Regions from separate parts of the Brevibacillus halotolerans genome, predicted to be linked through region 2. Evidence: predicted binding sites of a transcription regulator. Region 2 holds the regulator's gene; each other region holds the start of a gene.

Region 1 (7,590 bases), on a different contig from region 2:
AGGAGCTACTTTATTTTTTACAACTTTAATTTTAGTCTTTGTACCTACTATATCATTGCCTTGTTTAATTCCCTCTGCTTTACGCACATCAAGACGTACACTAGCATAGAATTTCAAAGCACGTCCACCAGGAGTAGTTTCTGGGTTTCCAAACATAACGCCCACTTTTTCACGCAACTGGTTAATAAAGATCGCAATCGTTTTGGATTTATTGATAGCTCCAGAAAGCTTACGTAAAGCTTGAGACATCAAACGAGCTTGTAGACCAACGTGAGAGTCACCCATTTCTCCTTCAATCTCAGCTTTTGGTACCAAAGCCGCTACGGAGTCTACTACGATAATATCTACAGCGCCAGAGCGTACGAGAGCTTCCGCAATTTCTAAAGCTTGTTCTCCTGTGTCTGGTTGGGATAAAAGTAATTCTTCTATGTTAACACCCAATTTAGCAGCATAAACAGGGTCTAGAGCATGCTCTGCATCAATAAAGGCTGCTTGTCCACCTTGCTTCTGTACTTCTGCAATGGCATGAAGTGCAACTGTTGTTTTACCAGAGGATTCTGGCCCGTAAATCTCAATAATACGGCCACGTGGGAAACCGCCGACACCAAGTGCGATATCAAGAGCTAAGGCTCCTGTTGAAACAGTAGAAACCTGTGAATGTGCCATTTCTCCCATCTTCATGATGGAGCCTTTCCCGAACTGTTTTTCTATTTGTCTTAAAGCACTCTCAAGCGCAGCGCGACGATCTGACAATAGTGACACTCCCTTTCTCGTTCCACTCAACTTTTTCTTATGTATGTATCATACATCGAGATAGAGGGGTTTGCCAAGTATTTTTTACGAACAAATATTCGTATAGGAATTATATAGAAAAAAGAAGGCATTTTCACTTAACCTCCATGTGAAAAAACCTTCTGTACAGCCTAATTATGATTTACGTGTCCGCGGTTTAGCGGGCTCTAGATTAATACGTTTACCGTTGATGCGCGTCTGTCTTAACGCCTCATAAACAAACGGAGCAACATCTTCTGGGACTTCTACAAACGTGAAGTTTTCAAAAATATCAATTCGTCCTACTGATTTGCCCGGAATGCCCACCGATTCGGAAATCTCCCGTACAAGATCCTGAGGCTTCATGTTCACATTTCGTCCTACATTTAAGAAGAAACGAACCATTCCTCTTGCTGCGCCCGTCTCACCAAAATTGTACCCTTCTTCTTCATCATTTCCACTCGGATCAGTATGAAACGCGAGATGTAGAGCAGCGGCTGCAACTTTAGCTGGGTCATGCTCCTGCATTAGCTCATTCACGATTTCTTGATACATACCATTCACAGACTCACTTTCAATCAGCGAACGTAGCTGTTCACGTAATTGAGTACGTTTGCGCTCCGCAATCTCCTCCAAGGTAGGTACGGTGCGAGTAATCAAGGATGCTTTCGTCTGTTTTTGAATCACCATTAACTGACGCATCTCTCGAGGAGTGACTAGTGTCATAGCTATCCCTTTACGCCCAGCACGTCCAGTTCGGCCGATCCGATGTACGTAGCTTTCTGGGTCCTGTGGAATATCGTAATTAATAACATGTGAGACGTTACCTACATCAATCCCACGAGCTGCTACATCTGTAGCAATCAAAAACTCAATCGTACCTTCCCGGAAGGCCTTCATTACTTTGTCGCGCTGTGCTTGAGATAGGTCGCCATGCAAGCCATCTGCCATATAGCCTCGTGCTTGTAAGGCCTCACTCAATTCGTCTACCCCGCGCTTCGTTCGACAGAAAATAATGCCAAGCTCTACATCCTGGCTATCGAGAATGCGGCATAGGCTCTCCCGTTTATTACGTTCGAAAACTTTATAATACACTTGTTCAATAGAAGGTGCTGTTACTTCTTCACGGCTGACAGCCACAGTCTCGGGATTTTTCATATAGCGATGAGCTAAACGCTTGATTTCAGGAGGCATGGTTGCTGAGAAAAGCAAGGTTTGACGCTCAGCTTTCATGTGGCTAAGAATGGTCTCGATATCTTCAATAAAGCCCATGTCCAGCATTTCATCTGCTTCATCGAGAACAAGCATTTTCACATTTTCCAAATGGAGTGTCTTGCGGCGCAAATGGTCTAAAACACGCCCAGGTGTACCAATCACCACATGCACACCTTGTCGAAGCGCACGAATCTGATGGCTAATTGATTGCCCACCGTAGATAGGGAGTGTGCGAATTTTTTTGTATTTGCATATTCTCACTAATTCTCCCGCCACCTGTATAGCGAGCTCGCGAGTCGGAGTCAAAACAATCGCCTGTATACGGTTGTTAGTAGGGTTTAAGACCTCAGCCAACGGGATACCAAACGCAGCCGTTTTCCCTGTACCTGTTTGAGCCTGTCCGATCAGGTCGCCACCCTCTAGTATTTTAGGAATGCAAGCCGCCTGAATTGGTGATGGTTCTTCAAAGCCCATATCATGAATAGCTTGCAACACATTTTTATGTAAAGCTAAATCTGAAAAAATCGTCATGATAGTCACCTTTCTTTTAGTCATTACAGTGAAGCTGCTGGAGCGCATAATATAGAGCATTCTTGGCAACACGCCCAATTATCGCTCTGCGCTGTCCTGCAACTTGCACCTTTTTTACCAAAGTAGGCTGCTTCTCACTGGCGATTCCGATATAGACCAGTCCCACAGGTTTTCCCTCGGAAGACTCAGGCCCTGCTACACCGGTAACAGAAACGCCATAGGTTGTGCCCATCTTTTGGCGAATATTCTCAGCTAAAAGCCGAGCCGTTGTTTCACTGACAGCCCCTTCTGTCTCTAAGACTTCAAGAGGCACATCCAGCCATTGATGCTTGATTTCATTGGAATAGCAAACAATTCCTCCTCGATATACCTGCGACGCACCGGGAACCGAGGTAAGCAGTTGTGAAACAGTGCCCCCTGTACAGCTTTCAGCAAAAGAAATCGTCTCTTGTTTTACTAGTAGCTGCTCATAAAGCACCTGATGCAACGGAGATTCCCCTACTGCATATATAAACTCACCTACACGATTGCGAATCTCCTCTTCAACAGGACGTAGCAATCTCTCTGCTTCCTCCACAGAGGTAGCGCGAGCCGTAATGCGCAACGTCACCTCAAACTCCTTGGCATAGGGGGCAATTGTCGGATTGGATTGCTCCTCAATTAAGTCTATCAGCTTTGCCTCTAACAGAGATTCTCCGATACCAAAAAAGCGAAAGACACGAGAATGAAAGATTTGATGCTCATTTCCTAAAGAAGCCAAAAACGGCATCACATAATTTTCCATCATCGGATACATTTCGCTTGGGGGACCAGGCAACAAGACATATGTAACGCCCTCTTGGGTAATCCCCATTCCTGGTGCCATTCCGTGATCATTATCAAAGACTGTCGATCCCTCAATTACAAGGGCTTGCTTACGATTATTTTCAGTCATGTCAGTACCGCGTCTCTCAAAAAAATCACGAATGTTCGCCATTGCTTTTTCATCCGTGACTAGCTTGTGACCAAGATGGTCGGCCACTACGTCTTTGGTCAAATCATCCTGCGTAGGGCCCAACCCCCCGGTAAAAATGATGAGATCGGAACGCGATTTCGCACGTTCTATCACTTGTAGCATTCGTTCATAATTATCGCCAACTGTTATGTGATAATAAACATTGATTCCTACTTCTGCTAGCTTTTGCGATAAAAACTGCGCGTTTGTATTAGCAATTTGTCCAAGTAATAACTCAGTTCCAACCGCGATTATTTCCGCTTTCATCACTCTTCATCCCAATCTTTTACGAATATTGAATGACATTGCGATTCTTAGAAAAATAGTCATACCCCGACCAAAGGGTAATCAGGACCATTGCCCAAATCGCGATTTTGTCAAAAGGTATGCCGACAAATTCAAACGGGAAATTATTCATCATTAAGACAGCAATCGCTACGATTTGAACCCAGGTCTTAATTTTTCCCCACGCGCTTGCGGCAATAACCTTTCCTTCCGCCGCTGCAATCATTCGTAGACCTGTCACTGCAAATTCCCGACTAATAATCACTATAACGACCCACGCTTCGATTCGTTGCATCTCAACAAGAGAAATAAGTGAAGCCGATACCAACAATTTGTCCGCCAGTGGATCTAAAAATTTGCCCAAATTCGTAACAATCTTCCGCTTACGGGCAATGTACCCATCTAGACCATCTGTGCTGGCTGCCAAGATGAATACCAAAGCCGCTATCAGCTCATTGTACGTCATAGTTAGAGTCCCGATGGTAAACGTGCCAAATTTGTATTCTACTAGTAGAAAAAACATGACGACAGGAACCAGAAAAATTCTGGCAAGCGTGATGCGGTTGGCAAGATTCAACTAAATAACCTCCCCAGCTAGATCATAATCGTATGAGTGGGTAATTCTCACCTTTACAATCTTACCTAGTTCTCCTTGATAATTTGAAATAAAGACTTCCCCATCGATTTCTGGAGCATCGTATTGGGTACGGCCTACGTAAATGTTGTTTCTACCTTCGTATCTCTCTACTAGGACATCCAATACCTTACCCACGTATTGACCATTCTTCTCGTTAGCAATCTCACGTTGAATCTCCATCAATATATTAGCGCGTTTTTCTTTGACATCCTCATCAATCTGATCAGGCAGGCGTGTCGCAGGAGTATCGTCTTCATTCGAATACGTAAACACACCTAGACGATCAAACTTAATGTCTTTCACAAAATCACAGAGCTTCAAGAAATCCTCTTCTGTTTCCCCTGGGAACCCAACAATTAAAGAGGTTCTCAAAGCTACATCCGGTACTTCAGCGCGGATTTTAGCAACAAGCTTACGAATATCGGTTTGACGTCCCGGACGGCGCATCCGTTTCAGAATGGCGTCCTCTGAGTGTTGCAAAGGCATATCAATATACTTACAAACTTTCGGGTTTTTAGCAAATGTTTCAATTAACTCATCTGTAAAGAACCCTGGGTATGCATAGTGTAGTCGAACCCACTCAATGCCGTCTACTTCAGACAGTCTGTTCAATAGCTCAGGTAGCATTAGCTTACCGTATAAATCCATACCGTAGTTCGTTGAATCCTGGGCGATTAGCGAAATTTCCACAATGCCTTTCGTTGCCAGATATGTCGCTTCCTCTACGATAGATTCGATTGAACGACTGCGAAATTTACCGCGCATGAGTGGGATACTACAGAATGTGCAATTGTTATCACAGCCTTCTGCAATTTTGGTATATGTTGTATAAGTTCCTTCTTTTACCTTACGTTTAACCACTTGCTCGTAGTTAAACACGGGATTGCCGATCAGGCTTGTACGTTTACCAATGAGCGTGTCTTCAATCACGTTAATAATTGACATAAAATCGCCGGTTCCAACAATACCATCCACTTCAGGAATCTCATGTAATAAATCTTCTTTATAGCGTTGGGTTAAACAGCCAGCTACTACCAACGACTTTAATTTTCCGCTCTCTTTTAACTCGGCCATGTCTAAAATCTTGTTCACAGACTCTTCTTTTGCAGCATCGATGAATCCACAGGTATTCACGATAACGACAGTTGCATCATCTGGATTATCAACTAACTCATAACCCTTCTCATCGATCAGATGTGCCATCATATCTGAATCGACCAGATTCTTCTCACAACCCAAGGTTACTATGGCAACCTTTTCACGGGGTGTTGTCTTTTCGGTCATTTCTCTTCCTCCAATTGCATATTCCAGCCCAAATTCACCTAACCAGTATAATATAAGCAAAGGCGAGTAGTCAAAAAGAGTAGCACTTAAAATCAACCGTTTTCAAGCGTTCAAAGCCTGTATCCTATATGGGTTAACTCTGATTGCAGATACAATCATGTTAGCTTATAAATAAGTCCTTCTGCTAAAAAACTCCCGTCTCACTTTTGATAGTGAAACGGGAGTCCATGAGCTTATAAAAAGTTATTGTGCCGGCACTTCGTCTTTTTGCAAAGTGAAATTAAACTTAGCCGTTTGCGCTTTAATATCACTCATTGTGATTGGAACCTGGTTAACTACTATTTCAATAGCAGGGGAATAACCTACATGCAGAAAAGCAGTATCTTGTGCCTCTATTGTTTTTTCTTCGCCTTTTTGAAGAGTAGATTCAAATAGTTTTTTCCCTCGATCTTTATCTCGCACCTGTACCCAGCAAGCACCATGGGTTGCTTTAATCGTCACTGAGATTTTATCCGTATTACCAACCTTATAATTGTAAGTCTTTCCTTGCTGGGATTCAAAAGTAAGTGTACCCGCAGCCCCAGCCCCATCCGTCTCAGGTAAATTCTCATCAGGCATCGTAACATCTGGGGGAGTTGTCGTTGCCGGCGGTGTAGCTGTTCCAGGAGTAGTCGGAACCTGTCCTTGACCCGGAGTTTGATTCGGCGTAGGAGTCCCTCCTCCACCTTGTGTGGTATCAATGATACCTTCAGCGGGCTTTTGCACAGTAGGTGGTGTACTATCCCGGTTCACTAGTGCCATATAAGCAACGCCAAGAACTAAGATGATAAATAGTGTTAATAAAGTAGGAGCTACCCAGCTACCGGTTTGAAAAGGTGATCGCCTTTGAACCACATGGCGTCTTTGTAATCGTTCCACCTCTTCTTGTGGCGGTTGGGATGGCAAGTCGGCCTGGTAATGCTCTACGATCTGATTAGGATCCAATCCTACCGCTTCCGCATAGCTTTTGATAAAAGCTCTTGCATAAAAGTGGCCGGGTAACATGTGAAAATCTCCCCGCTCAATCGCTTCTAAATATCTGGTTTGGATTTTTGTCATTTTTTGTATATCATTGAGCGAGATTCCTTTTTCTTCTCTTGCTCTCTTCAATACTTGGCCGAGCTCAGACACAATGTAGCCTCCTTACGTCATCTCGAAGTCATTAAAACTTCTCGTGTTGATTAATTCATATGTAATCTCTTCATCGGGATGATGTCTCAACTCAATAATGTAGTGGAAATCAGACAGCTTGTACTCTGTCTCTCTTGCAAAAATATCAGGGTGTTCAATGACTTTAGTAGCTGGGAAAGCCATAATCTCACGCAACAAGCTGTGATGACGTTCCGTTGAACGCATGGTTGAGACGATCCCATCAATCAAATATACATGATTAGCTGTCATTTCATCAACGGTCAAGGAACTACGAACTGTTTGTCTTAATAAAGTTGATGAAATAAACGTCCAGCGCTTATTGGAGGATACACTGGCTGCGATCATAGACTCTGTTTTACCTACCCGAGGCATTCCACGAATTCCGATTAATTGATGCCCCTCTTTTTTAAATAGCTCTCCTAGAAAATCAACCAGAATTCCTAATTCGTCACGAATAAAGCGAAACGTTTTTTTATCTTCCGCATCACGTTCGATATAACGTCCGTGACGAACAGCTAGACGGTCAAGCATGGTAGGTGGACGTAGCTTGTTAATTTCAATATTGCTTACTTTTAACAACAGGCTACGCAAGGCTTCAATCTTATCATTGTCATCTGTGGATAATAACATTCCTCGCGTATTGGTTTGAACACCATTAATTGTACGAATGTTGATGTTAAGC
Region 2 (7,590 bases):
TCCCCAGCTTAGCGATTCAAAAGCTAAGTGAAGCAGCTAGAAGAAATCAAACGTACGTTTGCATTTCTTGCAGTGAAAAGGATGGGGGCTCGTTATATCTTGCACAATTATGGTTTAATCCGAACGGAGATTTAATTGGAAAGCATAGAAAGATGAGAGCATCGGTTGCAGAAAGGTTGATCTGGGGTGACGGAAGTGGAAGCTTAATGCCTGTATTCGAAACAGAAATCGGAAACCTGGGTGGTCTTATGTGCTGGGAGCATCAAGTGCCATTAGATCTTCTTGCTATGAATTCACAAAATGAACAAGTTCACGTCGCTTCTTGGCCTGGATACTTTAATGATGAAATCTCCAGTAGATATTATGCGATCTCCACCCAAACCTTTGTCATAATGACCTCATCCATTTATTCTGAAGAGATGAAAGATATGATTTGTTTAACACCAGAACAAAGAGAGTATTTCAACACATTTAAGAGTGGGCATACTTGCATTTATGGACCTGATGGAGAGCCGATTAGTGAAATGGTACCGGCAGAAACAGAAGGAATTGCTTATGCAGAGATCGATATCGAAAAAATCATTGATTTTAAATATTATATCGATCCAGCAGGACACTACTCCAATCAAAGCTTAAGCATGAATTTTAATCAAAATCCTACTCCTGTTGTGAGAAAATTTGGAGAGAGAAAAAACGAGACGATTTCTTATGAAGAAATCAATCTATTGGTAGGCAGTGAGCGATAATGTTTAAAAATCAGCTAGATTAGGCGAGCAAAAAAAGTAGATCATCAAGCATAACTTTTATCATATGTTTTAAAGACTAGTCCTACATTTGAATAGAGACCATATTCATAGAACCCTCATGTCATTATGCGTGAGGGTTTTTCATATTTTTCATAAATAATAGGTTTTTTTCTAAAAATAACATATTTTTATTTGTGAGACTATTTTTATAGCATGACGCAGAAAGCCCGGTAAATAGGGCTTTTTCGAATGTTAACAAATTCTTGTTTATCTATAAATTTAATTTTTTTGTAAAAATAAGAAAAAAATTCTTGATAATAGTTCTCAGTGTAACTATAATGATTACAGGAGGTGAACAAATTAGAAGAAAGTGGTTAGAAGCAATTTTAATAATTTTCATAGTTTTTACTTTTTAACAATAATCTAAGGGAGGAATTATGATGTTTAAAAAAATTCTTTTAGCTGGTGTATTAGGAGTTGCAGGATTGACTGGAGCAAGCTTCACAGGTTTAGAAGCAACGAAAGCAAGTGCGGCAAGTGTTCAAGATCAAGATGTGTTTAAATATTATTCTTTAAGCTCTTATGAAGTTGCTCCAAAAGAATCCTTCTATCTAAAAAAAGGGGAAGAGCTTAGCGTTACCGTAACAAATTCAGGCTATCCGATCACATACACAGTCTATGATGCTGATAATAAGGTCATAGGTACATATGATACGTACGCAAGATACGGCCGTATCTTTAAAGCTACAAAAGATGGAAACATTTCTGTTCAATTTCAAGCAGGTGTAAATTCTTCTTTCACAAAGAAAATGAACTTTACGGCTACATTTTCTATTTATAAATAAGTCGAATAAGTTATACGATTTGTAGAAATCATACTTATTCGAAAACAAACTGGCGAATAAAAGTCGCCAGAAATGGTAAGTAGGTCCTTCCTCAATAGAAGGACCTATTTATTTTTAAGCGAAAATATGATGATTCACTTTATTGCGCAAGAATATTTTCCCCCTATTTCTAGAGGATTCTGCCATCTGAACGGCTTTTTGGACCTCCAAAAGATCGTAATGAGCATAAGGCATCATGAGCCCCAATTTTTGCTTCATTATTAATGCTATTACATGAGAGAAGGTGTCTTGCCAGGTTTGTACAGATACCTGCTGATTCCAATGCCTTAAATGAAATAATCTAATGTTTACCTGTGTTCTACGCGAAATTTCCCCCCAATGAACAGGTGTTCCCGATAAAAGTCCAATCGTTACCAATGTCCCATTCGGCCGAACACAAAAAGCTAGGTCGGAACCAGCTGTGCCCCCTACAGAATCAATAGCAGCAGTAGCTCCTTGGCCATTTGTCAATTCCATAACCGTTTGATGTAATGCGGTGTCAGAGGTGTTAATGACAGCAAAGGCGCCTAACTGAAGAAGTTCTTCGGTATAGAAATGGTTCCTTGTGACCGCAATCAGTCGAAACCCAAGAATCGCAGATAACTGGCAAAAGATACGTCCAATTGAAGAACCACAAGCATTGACCAGAAGGATATCACCTTCCTTTAATTGTAATACTTCTGTACACGTAATCCAGGCTGTTATAGGGTTTATATAGAGCTGAGCCGCGATGTAATCTTCCATGGAAGGTGGTATCGTGATTGCTAAATCTGCTGGTGCTGTCACATAATCCTGCCAGGTCCCTTCTCCCCGCAAAGGAAGAACACGTTTGCCAAGAAGCTCATGAGAAACGGAAGATCCTACTTCCTCAACAATGCCGACACCTTCATACCCAGGAATGGTAGGCAATGAAATACGATGAGAATATGCTCCTCTAATAGGAAGCAAGTCAGATGGATTTATAGGACGATCAATCATGCGAACAAGAATTTCTCCATTCATAGGAGATTTCATTTGTTTTTGTTCAACCTGTAAAACCTCCTGCGGGTTTCCAAATGCATGATATCTAATACATGTAGCTACCAAAGTTGTACGTCTCCTTTATCTTTTATCTCTAGATTATTTTATAATATAGGTATTTGTCGTCATAAAGCTAGTGAATATAACTTCAGTGTTCAGCTACAATCTGTATAGTTATTGGCTAAGAAATACAGCTGACGTAGCAAATATTCTACTATTTATTTAGAATTTTTTGTTATAAAGCAGAAGTTTGCTTGCAATGTCTTCAAGATTATGAATAATAGTATATAACTTAAAAGGATTTCTTTATTCTAATTACCTGCATGTTTTTGCTTTGTAGCTACTAAGTCCAGTTTCATTTTTCTTTTAGCAGTAAGAAGAGCGGGTTCAGTCTTATGAACCCGTTTTATTATAGTTTCATTATAGTAGTTAGATTAATAACCTCTATAAATAGAATGGAGTAAAAATTATGAATATAAGGGCTTTTATTCAAATGTTCATTTCGATGACGATTTTTGGGTCAGTAGGATTTTTTTCCGTATTAACGGGTCTTTCTGCTTTAGAATTGGTTTTTATTAGATGCATTTGTGCGACAGTTTTTCTTGGTTCGATTTGGTTTATTACAGGAACGTATACCAAAGAGCAATGGAGCAAAAAAGAACTAATGAGGATTGGCTTCTGTGGTATAGCAAATTTATTAAATTGGATTTTCTTGTTTAAATCCTTTGAGCTGATTTCGATTACAGTTGCCATCTCTCTCTATCATCTTGCTCCGATGATTGTCTTACTTGTCGGTAGCTTTCTTTTCAGAGAAAAGGTAACCATACTTTCAATTCTGGCTATCTCTGTATGCTTTGTAGGAACGATTTTTATCATTGGAATAGATGGTGATCTCTCAAATGCTTCGTTTCAAATGACAGGATTTTTGTACGCTATTCTAGCAGCTCTTTTTTATGCAGTAACGATGATTTTAGGGAAGAGTATACAACAAGCAAGTGTCTATGCCACAACGTTTATTCAAACTGCTATTGGCGCGATATGCTTGCTTCCCTTTATCCATTACCATGTATTTTTAGACCTAACTCCGCAGAATTGGGCATACGCGATCATTACTGGCATTATCCACACTGGTGTTGTTTATCTTCTGTTTTTCGATAGTGTACGAAAGCTATCGACCAGAATAATTTCAGGAATGGTATTTTTGGATCCAGCTGTTGCTATTTTATTAGATGTGATCATTATTGGATTTCGACCAAATATGATACAAACAGTAGGAATTTTATTAATATTTATTGGGATGCTTTATACGTTAAAAAAACCAAAACAACAAAATACAGCGAATATTACGTAAAAAAGATCACCTGCACTCTTGATTAACTAGTGGGGTACAGCTAAAATGGGGAAAATATTTTAGGATGGAGAGGGATCAATGAATTCTTATGAGCTGCAAATAAAAGAGTACCTACATGCAAAAGCTGCTGATGCCCAGCACTTTATACTGAATCAATCTTGCCATACGGTCGAAGAGGCGGCTAAAGCTGTGAACGCTTCTATTGAGGAGCTGGTTAAAAATATTTGTATGATTGATGAAGATGGACGACTAATTGTGGCCATTGTAAAAGGAGAGGATCGAGCTAGTACATCACGAGTAAGTAAGGGACTCAATATAAAAAGACCTCGTTTGGCAGATGAAAAGGAAGTATTAGAAGCAACAGGTTATCCAGCCGGTGGGGTCCCTTCTTTTGGATTTGAGGCGATTTTTTTGGTTGATCCGAAAATAACAGAATTAGAGTATGTTTATACGGGAGGAGGCTCTCCTCATTCATTAGTGAAAATAAAGGTAGAAGATTTAGTAAGATTAAATAGCGGAAAATTGATGCGTGTAAGAAAATAGGCGATGCGGTACAGCTAGCATTAAGGCATTTCCTCGCATACGACAGCCCATTCTCCTACACCAATTTTTAGGGAATGCAGTGGATGAAAGAGCTGATACTGATCAGTGAAGGTGTTGCGTGATAACGTGATAAAAAGACTAGTGAATCGTCACGTTGCCTGTAATAGGAACAGGTTTTATGCTAGCGTTTTGCAGAATAACAATCCAATGCGAATGTCGTGGGACGGTTACAGTAGAGCCTTTTGGGTAGATTTTTTCAGCTCCGTAGGTATTTGCATTCAGTAGATACCAGCCCAATGAATCTACTTTCTTATCAAACGTAACCGTTACGCTACCGCCTTTCGCAAGGAAAAAAGGGCCTGTAACACCAGCTTCCCCATAACCTCTATCCCATTCCTTTACCGTTAGTGCAAATGGAATAGAATATTGGCTGTAAGCATTACTACTAATCGTTACTTTTGTTGTGATATGCTTATCTAAAGCCGCGTAGCTAGTCGAGTACAGTAAGAAAACAAGTGGTACTGCTAATAAAGAACAAACGATTTTGTGCATCTTGTAACCTTCCTTTCCGAAATAGGATATACAGACTTGAAGCGGGGATAATTTAGTATATAGTATTAATTTCTCTAAATGTTATATTTTTCCTGTTATCCATATACCTTTTTCTTGCTGTCCTTTTGCCTGTATGAAGTGGAAAAAGGAACTGGTAAAAGAGCGCTATAGATAAATAGGTCAGGCTTTGCTAAAAATGAGATCATAAAAAGAGCGGGATCATGTATATGCAGGAAAAGACACGTTTCGCAAACAAGAAAAGGAAACTCCTAAGTAAAAATGAAACGTAGGAGGGCACTGAAACGTACATATAGAAAACGGGTCAGATGCAACAAAGAGGGGGGTTAAACATGGATGTTTTATTATGGTTGATTGTTATACTTCTATTCGGTGTAAGTATTGCTGGTATTTTCTTCCCAGTGTTACCTGATACGATTATGTTATGGGGCGGTTTTTTACTATATCAATTCGCGATTGCAGAGCCTGGAGCAGGTTTACCGGTTTCCTTCTGGTGGGGAATGGGGATTTTGAGTGTGGTGTTATTTGGTGCTGACCTATTGACTAATATGTACTTTGTTAAAAAATATGGTGGCTCAAAAGCATCAGCAATCGGGTCAATATTAGGTGTTATTATTGGTGTACTTACGTTTCCGCCATTTGGTATGATTATTCTCCCATTTGTATTTGTATTATTAATTGAAATGCTGATGCAAAAACAACCGGCAGAACGAGCTTTTAAGATAGCGATAGGAAGTCTTATAGGTTTCTTTAGCAGTGTCATTATGAAAATCTCTATCCAACTCATCATGATTATCTGGTTCTTTATTGTTGCTTGGTAAAGCTTATTGTGGATCGTTACATTGGATTTTGAGTGTTGATCCATTCCATAAAACCGAGATTGTCAAATTCTCTATCATTTCCTGTAGGGAAACCGGCAATCTCGGTTTATTTGTGTTTACACATCAGAATTAGAGAAGACTTGTTTGAAGATTTGCTAAAAAGAAACACTGTTTTAAGTGGCTATGAGGTTAATTTACACCTAAATATAAGTCCAGTAGTAGGAGAAACACGAAAGGTATCAAGGAGATAGGTAGAGTGGGGCATAAAATAAACCGTTACAAACAATAAATTTGAGTAGTAAAAAACTCTTGGCGAGTATGATCCTCACCAAGAGTTTGTACGTGTAAGCACGTGAGAAGTTAAAAATCCAATGCACTAGTGGAAAAGGCGGTAAACGCCAATTACTTTACCTAAAATCGTCACATTATCTAAAATGATTGGTTCAAGCTGTGAGTTTTCCGGTTGTAGACGGAAGTGGGTTTTCTCTTTAAAGAAACGTTTTACAGTTGCTTCATCCTCTTCGGTCATGGCTACCACGATATCCCCGTTGTTAGCTACATTTTGTTGGCGGACAATTACATAATCGCCATCTAAAATGCCTGCTTCGATCATGCTCTCTCCCATAACGCGCAACATGAACACATTGTCAGACGTAACGATGTTTTCTGGCAATGGAAAATATTCTTCCACCTGTTCAATAGCTGTAATAGGTTGACCTGCCGTTACCTTACCAACCACTGGTACTCGAACGATGGAGCTTTCATAATCGTCCTGTAGACGAGTCTCGTCCAATAATTCAATGGCACGTGGCTTAGTAGGATCGCGGCGGATTAATCCTTTCTTTTCAAGTCTTGCGAGATGACCGTGAACAGTGGAACTGGAAGCTAGTCCTACGGCTTCACCGATTTCTCGAACAGACGGGGGATAACCTTTATCTTTTACTTCCTTACGAATAAAATCAATGATCGCTTGTTGGCGATTGGAGAGTTTGGACATTTCGAACACCTCATTCTCTCGATCCAGATATTTTCTACATTATACCATGAGAATTTGCGTTCGACAAACATTAGTTCGATTCTTTTGCTTGACAGGAATATTTGTTCGCATTATGATGATGTTATCAAATGAGAACAAACGTTTGCGAGGGTGATGATAATGATGGTACAATCTAGCAATTGTCAGAATCTATATAAAGATAAAACAAAAACAATGACGAGTAAGAACACATTGGTACATCATAGAAAAGGGATAACGCGAGGGCAAGCAATCGTAACGTTATTGCTGATCATAGTATCCCTTGCAGCAGGCAGCATGATTTTTGGAAAAGAGAAGGTGGCTATTGCGGCTCCCCATACACAGCAGGCAGCTATAGTCATTACAATTCAGCCAGGTGATACGCTGTGGAGTATTGCACAAGCTTATCAACAGGAATCTGGACTATCAGCCAGAGAGCTAATGGATGAGATCATGAAACAAAATCAGTTAGATAGCCCCATGATTTATGCAGGAAATAATCTAGCTATTCCAGTATACCGATAAGCGGGAGCCATAATTTATATCTCCTCTCCTTTGGTCTTGTGTTATAATAAAGAGAAGTTAGTTGAGGAGGTATCACCATTGGTTACTGATGCAGAAGTAAAACGTATTAATGAAT
Region 3 (7,590 bases), on a different contig from region 2:
TAATCACATGGCAAAATTGGTGGAAAATCAGGTTGAAATACGTGTTTTTATGGATGTTACCTCAGATAAGGCGGTAGCGGAGAGCTTACAAAAACAAGTGAAGGCATTGCCAGCTGTAGAGACCGTTACCTTTGTTCCGAAAGCCCAAGGGTTAAAGGATTTGCGGGAGCAGCTAGGTGAAAATGGGAAGCTTTTGGATGGCTTGGAGAAGGAAAATCCACTACCAGATGCATTGGTGGTAAAAACCAAAGAACCAAAAGATGTAGATTTTGTCGCTAAGCAGGTCAAAGAGATGGAACATATTGAAGATGTCGACTACGGAGCGGAAACGGTAAACAATTTGTTTACTGCGACCAATATTTTGCGTAATGTAGGCATTTTCTTCATTATTGGATTAGCTTTTACGGCGATGTTCCTTATTGCTAATACCATTAAACTAACCATTGTTGCACGCCGTCGTGAAATTGAAATTATGAAGCTAGTAGGAGCAACCAACTGGTTTATTCGTTGGCCTTTCTTTATTGAAGGTCTGTTTATGGGTGTATTGGGAGCGATTATTCCTATTACCATCCTTGCAGGAGGTTACTACTATTTATTGCAACAAATACACGCTAGTATGTACAGCTCTATGCTTCCATTATTGCCAATGAATCCGTTTGCCTATCAGGTAGGACTGTTATTGGTAGGGATTGGTGCTTTTATTGGTATTTGGGGAAGTATGCTTTCCGTTCGCAAATTCTTGAAGGTGTAGATGATAGAGCAATTGATAGAATAAGGCTATGGGAGGGCACGTGGAAATGAAAAAGAATAACCTCATTCTTTCTGTTTTAGCGACCAGTATGCTGGCATGGGGACTAGCGCCTGCTCCTGCGGGGTATGCCAGCAAGAAATCTCTACAAACGATTAATCGAGAGCTAGAACAAATTCGGTCGCAGAAAAAGAAGCAACAGCAACAGGTAACCAATATTAAGAATCAAATTAATACAGTGAGAAATGAGCAGAAAAATCTAGAAAATGAACTATTTGCCATCGATCTAAAGCGAGAAGAAACACAGCAGAAGCTGGACAAGCTGGATACAGACATTCACCTGACAACTAAAAAGGCTGTGGTTGCACAGGAAGATTTAGATTCCGCTATAGATCGAGTGGCTAAGCGTGATGAGCTATTAAAAACACGTGTCAAAGCAATGTATAAACGAGGTAAGGTATCCTATCTGGATGTGCTGATGGGCTCCTCTGATTTTGGCGATTTGTTGACACGCATGCACGGCATGAAGCTGATCGTGGAACAGGATAATCGAATTTTGGAGGAGAACAAAAAGGATAAACAAACCATTGAAAAACGGAAGAAAGACGTGGATAATTTACTTGCTTCCTATAAAACAATGTTCTCAAAAAGTGAAGATTTAAAAGAAGAGCTCGATCGACAATATAATCGCAGTGTCGTTGTAAAAGCCGAGCTTAAGAAGAAAGAAAACAATCTCATAGAAATCGAAGCAGAAGCACAAGATGCCATGAGAGCAATGATTCAAGCAGAATCTGCTAAGCTTTTAGAAAAGCGCAATTTAAGCAGTGTAAGTAATTACAAAGGTGGAAAATTGGCAGTTCCGCTCGACTCGTTCGTTCTTACTTCCTCATTTGGTTATCGGGCCGATCCATTCACAGGCAAAGCCGCAGGACACGATGGAATAGATATGGCAGCACCAAGGGGAACAACGATTAAAGCAGCCGAGGATGGTATCGTTATTGTTGCTGGAACGATGCGGGGATATGGTAATACAGTCGTTATTCAGCACAATAAAGAAATCAGTACGTTATATGGGCATATTCGTGAAGGCGGAATTAAGGTTCGTGTTGGACAAGCTGTAAAACGTGGTGAAAAAATTGCAGAGGTAGGTTCCACTGGACGCTCAACTGGGAACCATCTGCATTTCACTGTGTATAAAAACGGTCGACAGGTTGATCCAGCACCATACATTCGCTAGGATTGTCGCAAATATTGTAGCTCCACTTTGCATACACTAGTTGCATAGCTTTTCCATGGCAGACAAAAAGGATGGTGTATAGTATGAAATGGAACGGACGCAAGGTGCTTGCCCTTGTGCTAGCCGGTATGTTGACCAGCAGTCTTCTAACCGTGATTGCTGTGAAAACAGTTCCGTTAAGCTCTGCAACAAATGCGGTAGTGGCTGGCGGGAGCAACGGTCTTTTCTCTCTTGGTGGTGGACAAGGTTCGCCCAAAGACTTTGCTAAGCTACAGGAAGTATATAAAATAATCAAATCGCGTTACGTGCATGAGGTAGCTGATGACAAGCTCATGGAGGGAGCCATCAACGGCATGATCTCTGCGTTGGATGATCCGTATTCAGACTATATGGATCCTGAGGCAGCAGCGGAATTTAATGCATCTCTTAATTCTTCATTTGAAGGAATTGGGGCAGAAGTAACAATGAAGAATGGTAAGCTTACCATCGTATCACCGATAAAAACCTCCCCGGCGGAAAAAGCGGGGCTTCGTCCAAACGATCAGGTGCTTAGCGTTAATGGTGAATCTTTGGAAGGCTTAGATTTGCATAAAGCGGTAGGGAAAATTCGTGGTCCTAAAGGAACGAAGGCTACTCTGAAAATTTTGCGTACGGGAAATCCCGAACCGATTACTGTTGTGATTGTTCGAGATGATATTCCAATTGAGACTGTCCATAGCTCTATCCTAGAGAGTAACGGTAAGAAGATCGGGAAATTAGAAATGACCTCCTTCGCTAGTGCTACGGCTGACGATTTTAATAGAGAATTAGCCGAACTAGAGAAAAAAGGCATTCAAGGATTAATCATTGATGTTCGTGGTAACCCAGGCGGCTATCTAAAAGCAACGACTAGTATCAGCGAGGTTTTGATCCCTAACAAGGCTAAAATTGTTGAAATCTCTTATGGAAATAATAATGAACAGATAGAGACGTTTTATTCCAAAGCAGATAAGGGAAAACCGTATCCAATCACTGTTTTAATTGATGGAGGATCTGCTAGTGCCTCCGAAATTTTAGCAGGTGCCCTGTCCGAGAGTGCAGGTGCAAAATTGGTTGGCGAAAAAACGTTTGGTAAGGGTACCGTTCAGAACACAATGGAAATGAAGGATAAAAGCCAATTAAAGCTGACAATTGCTAAATGGTTAACACCTAAAGGGGAATGGATTCATAAAAAAGGAATCCAGCCTGATGAGGTTGTCACCCAGCCAGATTATTTTAAGGCAACACAGCTCCCGCATGATAAAGTATTATCACGCGATATGAATGGGATAGAAGTAAAGAACCTCCAATTAATTCTTGAAGGTCTGCAATTGAAGCCAGATCGTTTGGATGGCTATTATGATGCTTCTACTGAAGCCGCAGTGAAAAAATTCCAACAGGCTCATAAGCTTGAAGTGACGGGAAAAGTAGATCAAAAAACGGGTCTAGCGATGCAAAATGCTTTAATTAAAGTAATGAGAGATCCGAACAACGATCGCCAATTGCAACGTGCATTGGAGATCACTGCGCAGTCAAAGGCAAAATAATCCAAAGAAAAAAAGCAGGGAAACCTTTCTATTCTGTAGAAAGTAAGAACCACGAACAAAACGGTCGTGGTTCTTTTTTGTATTAAGGATAAATGGTTTGGACTGATAGTAAAAGTGCAATAAGTTTTGCCGGCACTAGAGGTTTGGCAACTGCCAAGCTCTTTTATATTTTTAGAGGGGGAGAGAAAATTGAGTGTGCTCTGGAACCTGATAAGCAACTATTTGTACGCATTGGTACATTTTCTGTTAAATCCGCTCCTATATGCGTTTCTCATACTGATTTACCTGCATTATCGCAAACAAATGCTATGGGAGCGTCAACTGTTTTCCGTACGAATCCATTCGCCATTAGCACAAACACTGCGTTCTGTTGGTCTGGGGATAGTGGGCGGTTTGTTCGTTAGCCTTGTAGCTGGGTTATTAGGTATCTTTATTCAGGTATCTGACATGTGGATTGCTTGGGCGATTGCTTTATTACTTGCCTTTGTAAGATTTCGCTTTCTATGTTTGGCCTATGGAACGGCTATTTTTACGGGCTTACATGGGCTTGCCAAACTATTTCCCATAGCCGAAGAGGTATCTGGCATCGCTAAAGTATGGGGGTGGTTTGCTCATGCTAATCCAGCACCGCTACTAGCTTTAGTCGCTCTATTACATATTGTAGAAGCATGGTTTATTAGAAGTCATGGAGACAGACATGCATCTCCGTTATTTGTAGAAGGAAAACGCGGAAGAGTTGTAGGTGCTTACCAGCTTCATTCCTTTTGGTTAACACCTGTCATTGTACTAACCCCTGTTACAGAAGGGGCATTGCAGGTACCAGCACTATTTCAGGGATGGCCGTTGTTTTCTCCGGATTGGTCGATGGCTACGCTTGGGATGTTGCTTTTACCAGCAATTACGGGTTTTTCTGCTATTACTAAAACAAAAACACCACAGGAAAAAGCGAGCTCTTTATCCAAGCATTTATTTCTGTATTCATTCATTTTGCTTGGAATAAGCTATGTAGCAGTCATTGTTCCTTCTCTTGTGTATGTAGCTGCCCTCTTTGCCTTTTTTGGGCACGAATGGTTGGGCTGGCTAAGCGCACGTCAAGAGGAGAAATTGCCTCCCTACTACGTTCCTACTGGTAAGGGCCTGAAGGTGCTGGCTGTACTCCCAGGGACGCCAGCCGATGTCATGGGGATTAGGAGCGGCGAGGTAATTGTTAAGGTAAATGGATACCCGATCTCGGTAAAGGAAGATTTATATCCGGCGTTACAAGCTAACCCAGCTTTCTGTAAAATGGAAGTTTTGACACTGGATCATGAAATAAAATTTACGCAGAGTGCGATCTATGCGGGACAGCATCATCAGCTTGGTATTATTGTGGTACCAGACGAACGGACAACGCATTTTGTGTCTATGCAAGAAATTGGTTTCCTTGGAGTAAGGAAGCATAAACCGAAAGGCGAGCATGAGCTGGGCATGTAGCAGGGAAAACCCCATTACCCGCGGAAAAAGCATGGAAACAAAAAAAGATGACCTCAAGCTTGTATGAGGTCATCTTTTTCGTTTGAGAAGAACGGTTTTGGACTGCTCTTCTTATCATTTATGCAGAGGGTTTATCTGTGCTACCTTCAGACTTTTCCTTGTCATCAGGAGTTTGGGAGTCGGGATTTTCACTTTCACCAGCACCCTCAGAACCATCGGTGCCGCCGCTCTCGCCCGTGCCTTCAGAACCACCGGTACCGCCGCTTTCGTCAGTACCTTCAGAACCGTCCGGCTCAGTAGGAGCTTCTTCCTCTTCTTCAGGCTTTACTACCTCAAGTCCAACGATATCTGTAGATTTAATCTTTTTACCGTCAGCTAGAACAAATTCTACCAAACCATTTTTCATGCTGACTGCCTGAATGATACCAGTTGACTCAGTTGAGGTTGGTTTGCCGTCCTCGCCTGTTCCTTGTTCTGTATACGTTACTTTATAACCAATCATATTGGCGTATTTTAGTGTTTGGTCAACACCAGTTTGAGACGTAAGAGATTCTAGGCCATGGATTTGCTGTTGGGAGATAATATCTTTACCTACAATAAACCAGATTCTGCCATCAACCATTTTTACTCCGTCAACGGTACCAGAAGCTGTTGTTACATAAATTTGACCGGAGTCATCCTTACGAGCCACTTCATAAGTAGCTTTTTTACCGATGATTTCCTCGTACTCTTTTACGTTTAACAGACTGCTATTTGACTCCTTCATAAGAAGCTCGATATTCGTCACTTTTTCTACCATGGTCATCATAGCGGTTTGCATCATAAATTGAGAGTTATCCATTGGTGACATCGGGTCTTGATTCTTTATCTGGGCAATCATTAGCTTCATAAAAGATTCGCTATCCAAGCCCGTTGAAAATTCTTTTGTATTAGCATAGCTATATTCTGCTTGTACGGAAGACTTTGTTTTCGGCGTTGTGTTTTGTGCTGTCGCTTTGGCTGCTGCTCTCGCTGCTCCCAGCGATTTTTGTATGCTGTTGGTCGGCATTCATTTTCCTCCCAAATGGGTAAAAATTATCAGACAGATAGACTTGCTATCTTTCTATATTATCGGTAAAATCACTTATATCGAATAGACAAACAAACGTTCGAGTTTTTGCTTACATTTTAAATGATTGTGCTATAATGAAGGATAGGATATAAAAAGGAGGATGAGGGGACCGTGGATCGTTTTGAGTTAGTTTCGGAGTATACGCCTTCGGGTGATCAGCCTATTGCAATTGCAGAGCTAGTGGAAGGAATAAAGGCGGGTAAACGCCATCAAACTCTGCTGGGTGCTACCGGAACAGGTAAAACCTTTACTGCTGCTCATATGATAGCTCAGGTGAACAAACCTACACTAGTCATGGCGCATAACAAGACCTTAGCTGCTCAGTTGGCAGCAGAATTTCGTGAATTTTTCCCGAATAACGCGGTAGAATACTTCGTTAGTTACTACGATTACTATCAACCGGAAGCCTACATTCCTCATTCGGATACTTATATTGAAAAGGATTCAAGCGTTAATGATGAGATTGATAAATTGCGTCACTCAGCAACTAGCGCGTTATTAGAGAGACGAGATGTCATCATTGTCGCATCCGTTTCTTGCATATACGGTTTGGGTTCCCCGATTGAATATAGAGAGATGGTGCTTTCCCTGCGTACGGGCATGGAAAAAAGCAGAGATGAGGTTTTGCATCGCCTCGTTGATATTCAATATGACCGCAATGATATTAACTTTACTCGTGGGACGTTTCGTGTTCGAGGAGACGTACTGGAAATATTCCCGGCGTCGCGCAGTGAACAGGCAATACGAGTAGAGTTTTTTGGTGATGAGATTGAGCGCATCACAGAGATTGATGTATTAACTGGGGAGATTCTGGGAAGTAGGGACCACGTAGCGATTTTTCCTGCGTCTCACTTCGTTACCCGTGAAGAAAAAATGAAGAAAGCTGTTGAAAATATTGAACAGGAGCTAGAACTAAGGCTGTTAGAATTGCAAGCAGCAGGCAAGTTGTTGGAAGCGCAACGGCTAGAACAGCGTACGAGATACGATATAGAGATGATGCTGGAAATGGGCTTTTGCTCAGGAATTGAGAACTACTCCCGTCATTTGACTGGATTACCAGAGGGACATCCTCCATACACGTTGCTTGATTATTTTCCGGATGATTTTTTAATGGTGATAGACGAGTCTCACATGACCCTCCCACAAATTCGCGGGATGTACAATGGAGATAGAGCCCGCAAGGATGTACTGGTGGAGCATGGCTTCCGCTTACCGTCCGCCCGCGATAACCGTCCGCTTAAGTTTGAGGAGTTTGAAAAGAAAGTAAAGCAAGCTGTCTATATTTCAGCCACACCAGGAGTATATGAACTGGAGCATACGCCTAAAATGGCAGAGCAGGTCATTCGTCCAACAGGTTTAGTGGATCCAACAATCACCGTTCGTCCAATAAAAGGACAAATTGATGATTTAATCGGGGAAATTCAGGCAACCATTGCTAAAGACGAACGTGTTTTAG
Region 4 (7,590 bases), on a different contig from region 2:
ACATTCTCTTGTTGAACAGCAGAAACAATTTGGTCAGGTGTAGCCCCAGCCAAGATAGCTAATGCGCCTTTTGGTCCGATGCCATTCACATCAAGCAGTCGGCGATATAAATCACGTTCATCTCTGGTTGCAAATCCATATAAATGAATCGCATCCTCACGTACATGGTGATGCGTAAATAATCGGCAAGACTTCCCTTCATCTTTCACAAAATAATAAGGATTAGGACAAAAAATGCGGTAACCAAGCCCACCTGCTTGCACCACAACGTATTCCGTATCTATATATGAGACAATTCCTTCTACAAAATCAATCATTTCTTTGCACCTTCCGATATATCATAATACGTGCGGCTTTGAGCATGTGTAATCGCTACACCTAATGCGTCTGCTACGTCGTCTGGTTTTGGCACTTCTTTTAACTTCAATAACATCCGTACCATTTCTTGAATTTGCTTTTTCTCAGCTCCACCGTAGCCAGTCACTGCCTGCTTGATTTGCATTGGTGTGTATTCAAAAACCGGGATACCTTTTTGCTCCGCAGCCAAAATAATAACACCCCGAGCCTGTCCTACAGTAAAAGCCGTGGTCACATTTCGGTTAAAAAACAATTTTTCTATGCCCATTTCATCAGGCTTATACGTTTCCAAAAGCTCAATGGTAGCATCATACACTTGACGCAATCGTAGCGGCACAGGTGTATGAGCTTCTGTCTGTATGCTACCATACTGTACAGGCTTTAAGGAACTTCCTTCTTTATCGATAAAACCAAACCCGACAATTGCAATCCCCGGGTCAATTCCGACTATCCGCATTCCATTCTCTCCGCTTCTTCCTGTCTTCCTTTAACTGTAACACAAACCAGACAGATTGCGAACATGCATTTCCGTTGAAAGTTTGATAACCCCATCTATAAGCAATCAAGCCCTAGCTTTTTCTATCGTTCCACCCCTAAGCCCATTTCATTGATTCATGACAGAGCACGCAGAAAAAGCCTGCTGAGATATTCTCAACAGACTCCCCCTGCCTCGTTTCATAACGTGGGACGGCCAATTAGTGTTTGTTCATACCAAGCTCATCAGCTAAGTCATGCTGCATATGGGCGTAATCGTCTACTTCGTGCTGCATCTGATTCTCGATACTATTTATTTGTCGATAGTTCAATTTGTTATGACCTTGGTTGAGCTGAACATACAAGCGTTGATGGAACTGGTCTTTGTAGCTTCCTCTAGGCATTGAAGACATACAAGAACTCCTCCTTCACATGGCCGTCCCCTACAGTATGCGATGTTGATGATTGCGGTATGTATCCCGATTTTACCTATTAGCGTTCGATCAGTAATGGATAACAAGCTTAGAATGAAATGGATTTCTGGAAGCATCCTATAACTAAAGTCGATTTCATTTGTCATTTTAAAGGGGGACATGTTATGAAGAAGAAATCCTTTTCTAGTCTCTATTTTCTGCTAATCTGCTTTTGTTTACTATTTTCCCCCACCACTGTTTTCGGAAAACATCATGTGTACGTAAACGAAACAAATAAACTCGTTCCATTTTCCCCGGGTTCCCTGCCTCAAGGGGGCATTACCATCATTGTAAAAACCTCTGTACATGCTGCTTTTCAATCGAAGCTGACAATATCAGGTCAGGAAAAATGGGGACAGCTAATTGAAGCTAGCCCACGTATTTCAAGCTCTGAACCAGAATTTATTCGGGCTATCATCTATACGGAAAAAAATCGTTATCTATATAGTGATGAGCAGCGGTTATTTGAACAAGACTCCTATCGGGAAGTACTAGTAACAAATTCATTGCGTACACATCTTGAAAAATGGGTTTCTTTAACCGAACAAAAGCATTACGGTTTATTATCGCCGTGGAGCGAGGTACAACAAAACTTTAAACGTATGGCTTACGGAACTGTCACAGATATTGAATCAGGTGAACAATTCCGTGTACAGCGTCGAGCTGGTAGTGATCATGCTGACGTACAACCTTTAACCAAGCAGGATACTCTCATTATGAAAAGGATATATCAGGGGAAATGGAGCTGGAAAAGGCGCGCCATATTACTGACCATAAACGGAAAACATTATGCGGCTTCCATGCACGGTATGCCTCACGGTGGTGATGGAATTCCTGGAAATCAATTTAATGGGCATTTTTGTATTCACTTCTTAGGCAGCTCGACTCATAAGCGTCATGAGCCGGATGCTGGCCACCAATTTATGATTCAAAAAGCGGCTGGAACACTCTATTCAGCTCTGCGGGAGGCTAGCCCGCTTCAAATTATTGATTATTATCTCACCTGTCTGCGGGAAGAAGAGCCTCTTGCTTCCTTTTTAGTTGCGGGATCACCAAGCTCTCTGACATCCATGAATGATCCCGTGTATGTTCGTGAACGGTTGCACCCGCTTTTAGATAAGATGACAGCGGAGGAGGAAACTAGCGATATGTTTTCAGTCACCATCCCTGTCAAACTCTCCTATGCTAAGAAAGGGAAAACCTATCAAAGAATCTGTTATTTTACCTTAGTAAGAGGATCACAGTGGGATCGTTGGCGAATCGCCGAAATGGAGCTTGTTGGTGAATAACAAAAAACGGTGATGTAAAAAGGATGTTCCCTAAGCAATCTTGCTGTTCGGAACATCCTTTCTTACCTTTTAACCTGAAATTGTCGTTATACAGAGACCGTTTCTGAGGTCGTCTGAGAAGCGTTTTTAACCGCCTTATCTTTTCGAGCCAAACAAATATTTAATACAATCGCGGTTAACGAGCCTGTAACGATCCCATTTTGCATAATCATCTTTGCCATACCTGGTAGCTGATCAAACATTTGTGGAACCACTGCGGAGCCTAAGCCTACTGCAATACTGCAAGCTGCAATTAAAAGATTTTCATTTTTAGATAGATCGACACTCGATAAAATATTAATACCCGATGCAACTACCATCCCAAACATAGCAATCATAGCCCCGCCTAGTACAGCATCGGGAATAACGGTTGTAAGTGCAGCCAATTTTGGCAGCATTCCCAATGTAACAAGAATTACGCCTGCTCCCATAATGGCTTCTCGACCTTTGATCCCCGTCAATGAAAGAAGCCCTACATTTTGTGAGAAAGCTGTATAGGGGAACGCGTTAAAGACACCACCCATTGTAATAGCAAGGCCTTCTGCACGTAAGCCTTTTACTACTGTTTTGGAGTCAATCTTGGTGTCCGTCACTTTTCCAACTGCAAAATAAACACCGGTAGATTCCACCATACTGATTATATTGACGATTATCATCGTTAGAATTGCCATTATATCAAAGCGCGGCGTACCGAAATAGAATGGTTGTACAATGCTGATCCAGGAGGCAGTCCACACATGTGAGAAGTCAACCATGCCTAAGAAAAAGGCGATCATGGTACCCGTCACAAGTCCAATCAATACGGCAACCGATCGAATAAATCCAGTAAAAAAACGATTAAACAACAGGATTAAAAGCAAGGTTAAAAAAGCTAGAAGTAAATTAGTAGGAGAGCCAAAAGATGCACTGCCTTCCCCACCAGCCGCATTCTTCATCGCGACAGGAATTAAGGATAAACCAATGATGGTAACGACTGAGCCTGTAACCACTGTTGGAAAAAAGCGTAGTAATTTACCAAACAAAGGTGCAAATAAAAATACAAAAATACCAGATACGATAATAGCACCATATGCAGTTGTTAAGCTGTTCCCTGCTGAAAGGGACACGGCAATGATGGGCCCTACTGCTGTAAAAGTACATCCGAGCATTACGGGAAGTCCCGATCCAATGTACCTTCCGCCATAGACTTGAAGCAAGGTCGCAAGCCCGCTGGTGAAGAGGTCTGCCGCGATTAGATATGCCATCTGTTGTGGTGTTAATCCCAATTCTTTACCGATAATAAGCGGAACGATAACAGCCCCTGCATACATCGCTAGAACCTGTTGAAAGCCCAAAGTAAATATCTTTTGCTTGCTTAACATTGCGCTCTATCTCTCCCTTTTTGCCTTACGATTTGCAGGCACCGATTTCCTCGATAAACTCAATACCTGTTTCTGGGGACATCGATTTAATTCGAGCTAACGAATGAATAGCAATCCCTCTTTCCTCAAGCAAGCCTCGGCCTTCCTGAAAGCTTTTTTCGATAACAGCACCTACGCCAACCAATTCGGCACCAGCTTCTTTCACAATGTCGCACAATCCTACTAATGCAGCTCCAGTAGCTAGGAAATCATCTACGATTAGTACGCGCTCACCCGGCTTTAAATAGGCTTTAGCCACACTAATCTGGTATGTTTCTTTACGTGTGAAAGAATGCACAGATGCCGTATATACATCATCCGATTGCGTAATTGCTTTTTTCTTTTTTGCATAAACAAAAGGGACTTGTAGCGCAAAGCCTGTTGCCATTGCAAATTGAATTCCACTCGCCTCGATTGTTAAAACCTTCGTAATGTTTTCTTTAGCAAATCGCTTCGCAAATTCTTCCCCGATCAGCATGGCTAGCTTGGAGTCCACCTGATGATTTAAAAAAGCATCTACCTTTAAAACCGTATCGGACAATACGTTTCCGTCCTGACAAATTCTTTCCTGTAATACCTTCATGAGTAGCCAAAAGCCCCTTTCCACATTTGCAACAAAGTATTTTAAAAAAACAAAAAAACCCAAAAGGACAAGGCACTTGAATAACAATGTTCAAGTGAAACCTGTCCTTCTGGGTTTTTATCCCTTAGGTGTACTTTGTATATAACAAAGCTTGCATCGCTTGGACCAGCCCTCTTGTCAACAAACGGATAACAAAAGCGGAACCCTAGATGCACTTTCACTCGTAGTCAGATGAGATGATCGGTCATCTGGTAGAAACTTATGGGCCATATCCCCAAGAATTATACGAGTCATTTGAAATTGAATAGGTACACTGTATCATACCCACTATTTTTCGACAAGCAGGAAACACATCCCGCTCCCAAACAATATTTTCCCATTATAAATAGGAAGCGATTACATAGTAGAGAATATTTGATCTACCCTTTCTCCTCCTAACATTCAAACAAATCAGTCCAATAAAAAACAACCAGCTTTTCTCATCAATCGAAATGCAATAGAGAAGCTAATTGTTTTTTTATTACTCAATAAATGAGCGGACTTTTGATTACTGAGACTCAATCTGTCGTTGAAATTCGCTAAAAGTAGATAAAATACTGTTATATTCAGCGAGATCATGTACACGGATACCTTTATACAAATGTCCAAGCTCTTCTTTAGAAAGGCTCGCTTTCATACTATCCGTGTTAATTCGATAAAAGGTTTGAATCACTTTCTGATAATCTGGCAACCCTTCAAAGAAGGTTAAAAAACCATCAGGTGATAAACCAAAGTAACCCTTCTCTTTACAAATAGGAGCAAGGTCATTCTCTTCTTTATGTAGCACAATATAATCTGGATGAACCGAAACCAGCTCCCAGCCGGCATACGGTTTCAATATTTGCTCTAAGGTTTGTTCTCTTACTTCTTTTTTCTCCTCATCCGTTACACCGCATACGTATGTACGGGTTAAGACGACCTGTCTTGGCATGGAGAATACAGGGACACTTTCATTCCCTTCCATTTGCGATAACATCCTATTTTTATCTACTTGATTCGTCAGCTTCATTTCAAGACGAGAAACCCAGAATCCCAATACTAAGCCTATTGTTAACACAAGAAACAACATTAGCCATTTCCACTTCAGTTTTGCTGGGCGCAATGATTTGAGCATAGCAGAAAAACCCCTTTAGATGGCGTTTTTCTCCTATTATTCTCCATCTGCAACGAGTTTTATACAATAGTAGATCACCGGATAAATCACGAACGTTTTTAATATGAGTTATATTATATTTCGTTATTATTGTTAGTGTAAGCGTTTTTCATGTCAGTCATTTCCCGTTTTACTCGTAAAATCTTCGTAAATTTTGTGTTGCTCCTCCTGATTTATCTGTCGAAAATGAAAAACTTGTGATATGATCGAACTTGTCCAATTCTCATCATTTTATAATATTTTAAGGGGGCTTTTCACTTGAAAAAGACACATCTACACAGTGTGCTAGCTACCTCCATGGTGCTAAGTATGTTTGCTCTTCCTACAGCTCATGTAGGTGCAGAGGGAGAAAGCATTATTAAATTACGTTTAATGGAAACAACTGATATCCATACAAACGTAGTGAACTATGACTACTATAAGGATGCTCCGACTGACCAATTTGGTCTAGCTAAAACAGCTACCTTGATCAAGAAAGCACGTGCAGAGGTTACAAACAGCGTTTTGTTTGACAATGGTGACTTGATTCAAGGAAATCCGCTTGGCGATTTCATTCATGAAAAAGGATTGAAAGATGGAGATGTTCATCCAATTTACAAAGCGATGAATCTACTTGACTATGAAGTAGGCAACATCGGTAACCATGAATTCAACTTTGGCCTTGATTATCTTCAAGCTTCTCTTAAAGGCGCAAAATTTCCATACGTAAACGCTAACATCTATATCGACGACAAGGATAACAATCCTGACAACGATAAAAACTACTTCACACCTTACCACATCTTTGAAAAGAAAGTAAAAGATGAAACCGGAAAAGAAGTAACAATTAAAATCGGTGCAATCGGATTTGCTCCTCCACAAGTAACTGCTTGGGACAAAGGTCACTTAGAAGGGAAAGTAATCGCTAAGGATATCATTGAAACGGCGAATAAATTCGTTCCTCAAATGAAAAAAGAAGGGGCAGACATCATCGTAGCAATTCCTCATTCTGGATTTGAAAAAGCTCCAGCAAAAGGAAATGACGAAAATGCCGTTTACTATCTAAGTAAAGTAGAAGGCATTGATGCTATCCTGTTTGGTCATGCGCACAAGCTATTCCCAAGCAAAGATTTTGATGGAATTGAAGGCGTTGACACAGCAAAAGGTACGATCAATGGTATTCCATCTGTTATGCCAGGCTTCTGGGGCGATCATCTAGGTGTTATCGACCTAACTCTTAAACAAGTAGATGGAAAATGGCAAGTGGTTGATTCCACAACTGAAGCTCGTCCAGTCTATGATGCTGCTACCAAAAAAGCTCTTGTAGAAGCTGATAAGGATATTCTTAATGCTGTAAAAGAAGACCATGAAAACACTTTAGGCTATGTTCGTGGACCAGTTGGCGAAACAAAAGCCCCAATCAACAGTTTCTTTGCATTAGTTAATGACGATCCATCTGTTCAAATCGTTTCAAACGCACAAAGATGGTGGGCAGAAAAAGCAACGCAAGGAACGGAATATGAAGGTACTCCAATCTTGTCTGCAGCCGCACCATTTAAAGCAGGTGGACGTAACGGTGCTGAATACTATACAGACATTAAGGCTGGAACAATTGCTGTTAAAAACGTTTCAGATCTATATATCTACCCAAATACAATTAAAGCTGTATTAATCGACGGTAGCCAAGTAAAAGAATGGTTAGAGCGTTCCGCTGGACAATTTAACCAAATCGATCCAACCAAAAAAGAAGAGCAAGCATTAGTTAATGATGCCTTCCCAACTTATAACTTTGATACATTGGATG

What was found. Region 2 encodes LexA, which represses DNA repair genes until DNA is damaged. Its sites were predicted from a motif close to CGAACATATGTTCG; they were not measured.
Region 1: a site for LexA is predicted at 841-854, ahead of recA (recombinase RecA). Genes of this name have one in related genera too.
Region 3: a site for LexA is predicted at 6,161-6,174, ahead of uvrB (excinuclease ABC subunit UvrB). Genes of this name have one in related genera too.
Region 4: a site for LexA is predicted at 873-886, ahead of ruvC (crossover junction endodeoxyribonuclease RuvC). Genes of this name have one in related genera too.

What each region holds. Positions count from the first base shown of each region.
Region 1 covers NZ_JAPTNK010000002.1:358,977-366,566, reverse strand. The annotation lists gene recA (recombinase RecA) at 1-753, opposite strand, end outside; gene O0550_RS04650 (DEAD/DEAH box helicase) at 928-2,517, opposite strand; gene O0550_RS04645 (competence/damage-inducible protein A) at 2,534-3,778, opposite strand; gene pgsA (CDP-diacylglycerol--glycerol-3-phosphate 3-phosphatidyltransferase) at 3,798-4,373, opposite strand; gene rimO (30S ribosomal protein S12 methylthiotransferase RimO) at 4,374-5,717, opposite strand; gene O0550_RS04630 (helix-turn-helix domain-containing protein) at 5,961-6,887, opposite strand; gene O0550_RS04625 (DUF3388 domain-containing protein) at 6,900-7,590, opposite strand, start outside.
Region 2 covers NZ_JAPTNK010000003.1:370,260-377,849, reverse strand. The annotation lists gene O0550_RS06790 (carbon-nitrogen hydrolase family protein) at 1-746, shown strand, start outside; gene O0550_RS06785 (hypothetical protein) at 1,184-1,591, shown strand; gene O0550_RS06780 (zinc-dependent alcohol dehydrogenase family protein) at 1,706-2,716, opposite strand; gene O0550_RS06775 (DMT family transporter) at 3,120-4,001, shown strand; gene O0550_RS06770 (aminoacyl-tRNA deacylase) at 4,080-4,544, shown strand; gene O0550_RS06765 (hypothetical protein) at 4,683-5,096, opposite strand; gene O0550_RS06760 (DUF456 domain-containing protein) at 5,447-5,935, shown strand; gene lexA (transcriptional repressor LexA) at 6,312-6,932, opposite strand; gene yneA (cell division suppressor protein YneA) at 7,092-7,475, shown strand; gene O0550_RS06745 (DUF896 domain-containing protein) at 7,554-7,590, shown strand, end outside.
Region 3 covers NZ_JAPTNK010000004.1:13,000-20,589, reverse strand. The annotation lists gene ftsX (permease-like cell division protein FtsX) at 1-751, shown strand, start outside; gene O0550_RS07210 (murein hydrolase activator EnvC family protein) at 798-1,985, shown strand; gene O0550_RS07205 (S41 family peptidase) at 2,069-3,550, shown strand; gene O0550_RS07200 (PDZ domain-containing protein) at 3,740-5,023, shown strand; gene O0550_RS07195 (flagellar hook assembly protein FlgD) at 5,142-6,071, opposite strand; gene uvrB (excinuclease ABC subunit UvrB) at 6,246-7,590, shown strand, end outside.
Region 4 covers NZ_JAPTNK010000001.1:613,950-621,539, reverse strand. The annotation lists gene ruvA (Holliday junction branch migration protein RuvA) at 1-317, opposite strand, end outside; gene ruvC (crossover junction endodeoxyribonuclease RuvC) at 314-814, opposite strand; gene O0550_RS02720 (hypothetical protein) at 1,053-1,244, opposite strand; gene O0550_RS02715 (hypothetical protein) at 1,430-2,593, shown strand; gene O0550_RS02710 (nucleobase:cation symporter-2 family protein) at 2,680-3,993, opposite strand; gene O0550_RS02705 (xanthine phosphoribosyltransferase) at 4,019-4,615, opposite strand; purine riboswitch at 4,820-4,924, opposite strand; gene O0550_RS02700 (BofC C-terminal domain-containing protein) at 5,163-5,768, opposite strand; gene O0550_RS02695 (bifunctional 2',3'-cyclic-nucleotide 2'-phosphodiesterase/3'-nucleotidase) at 6,066-7,590, shown strand, end outside.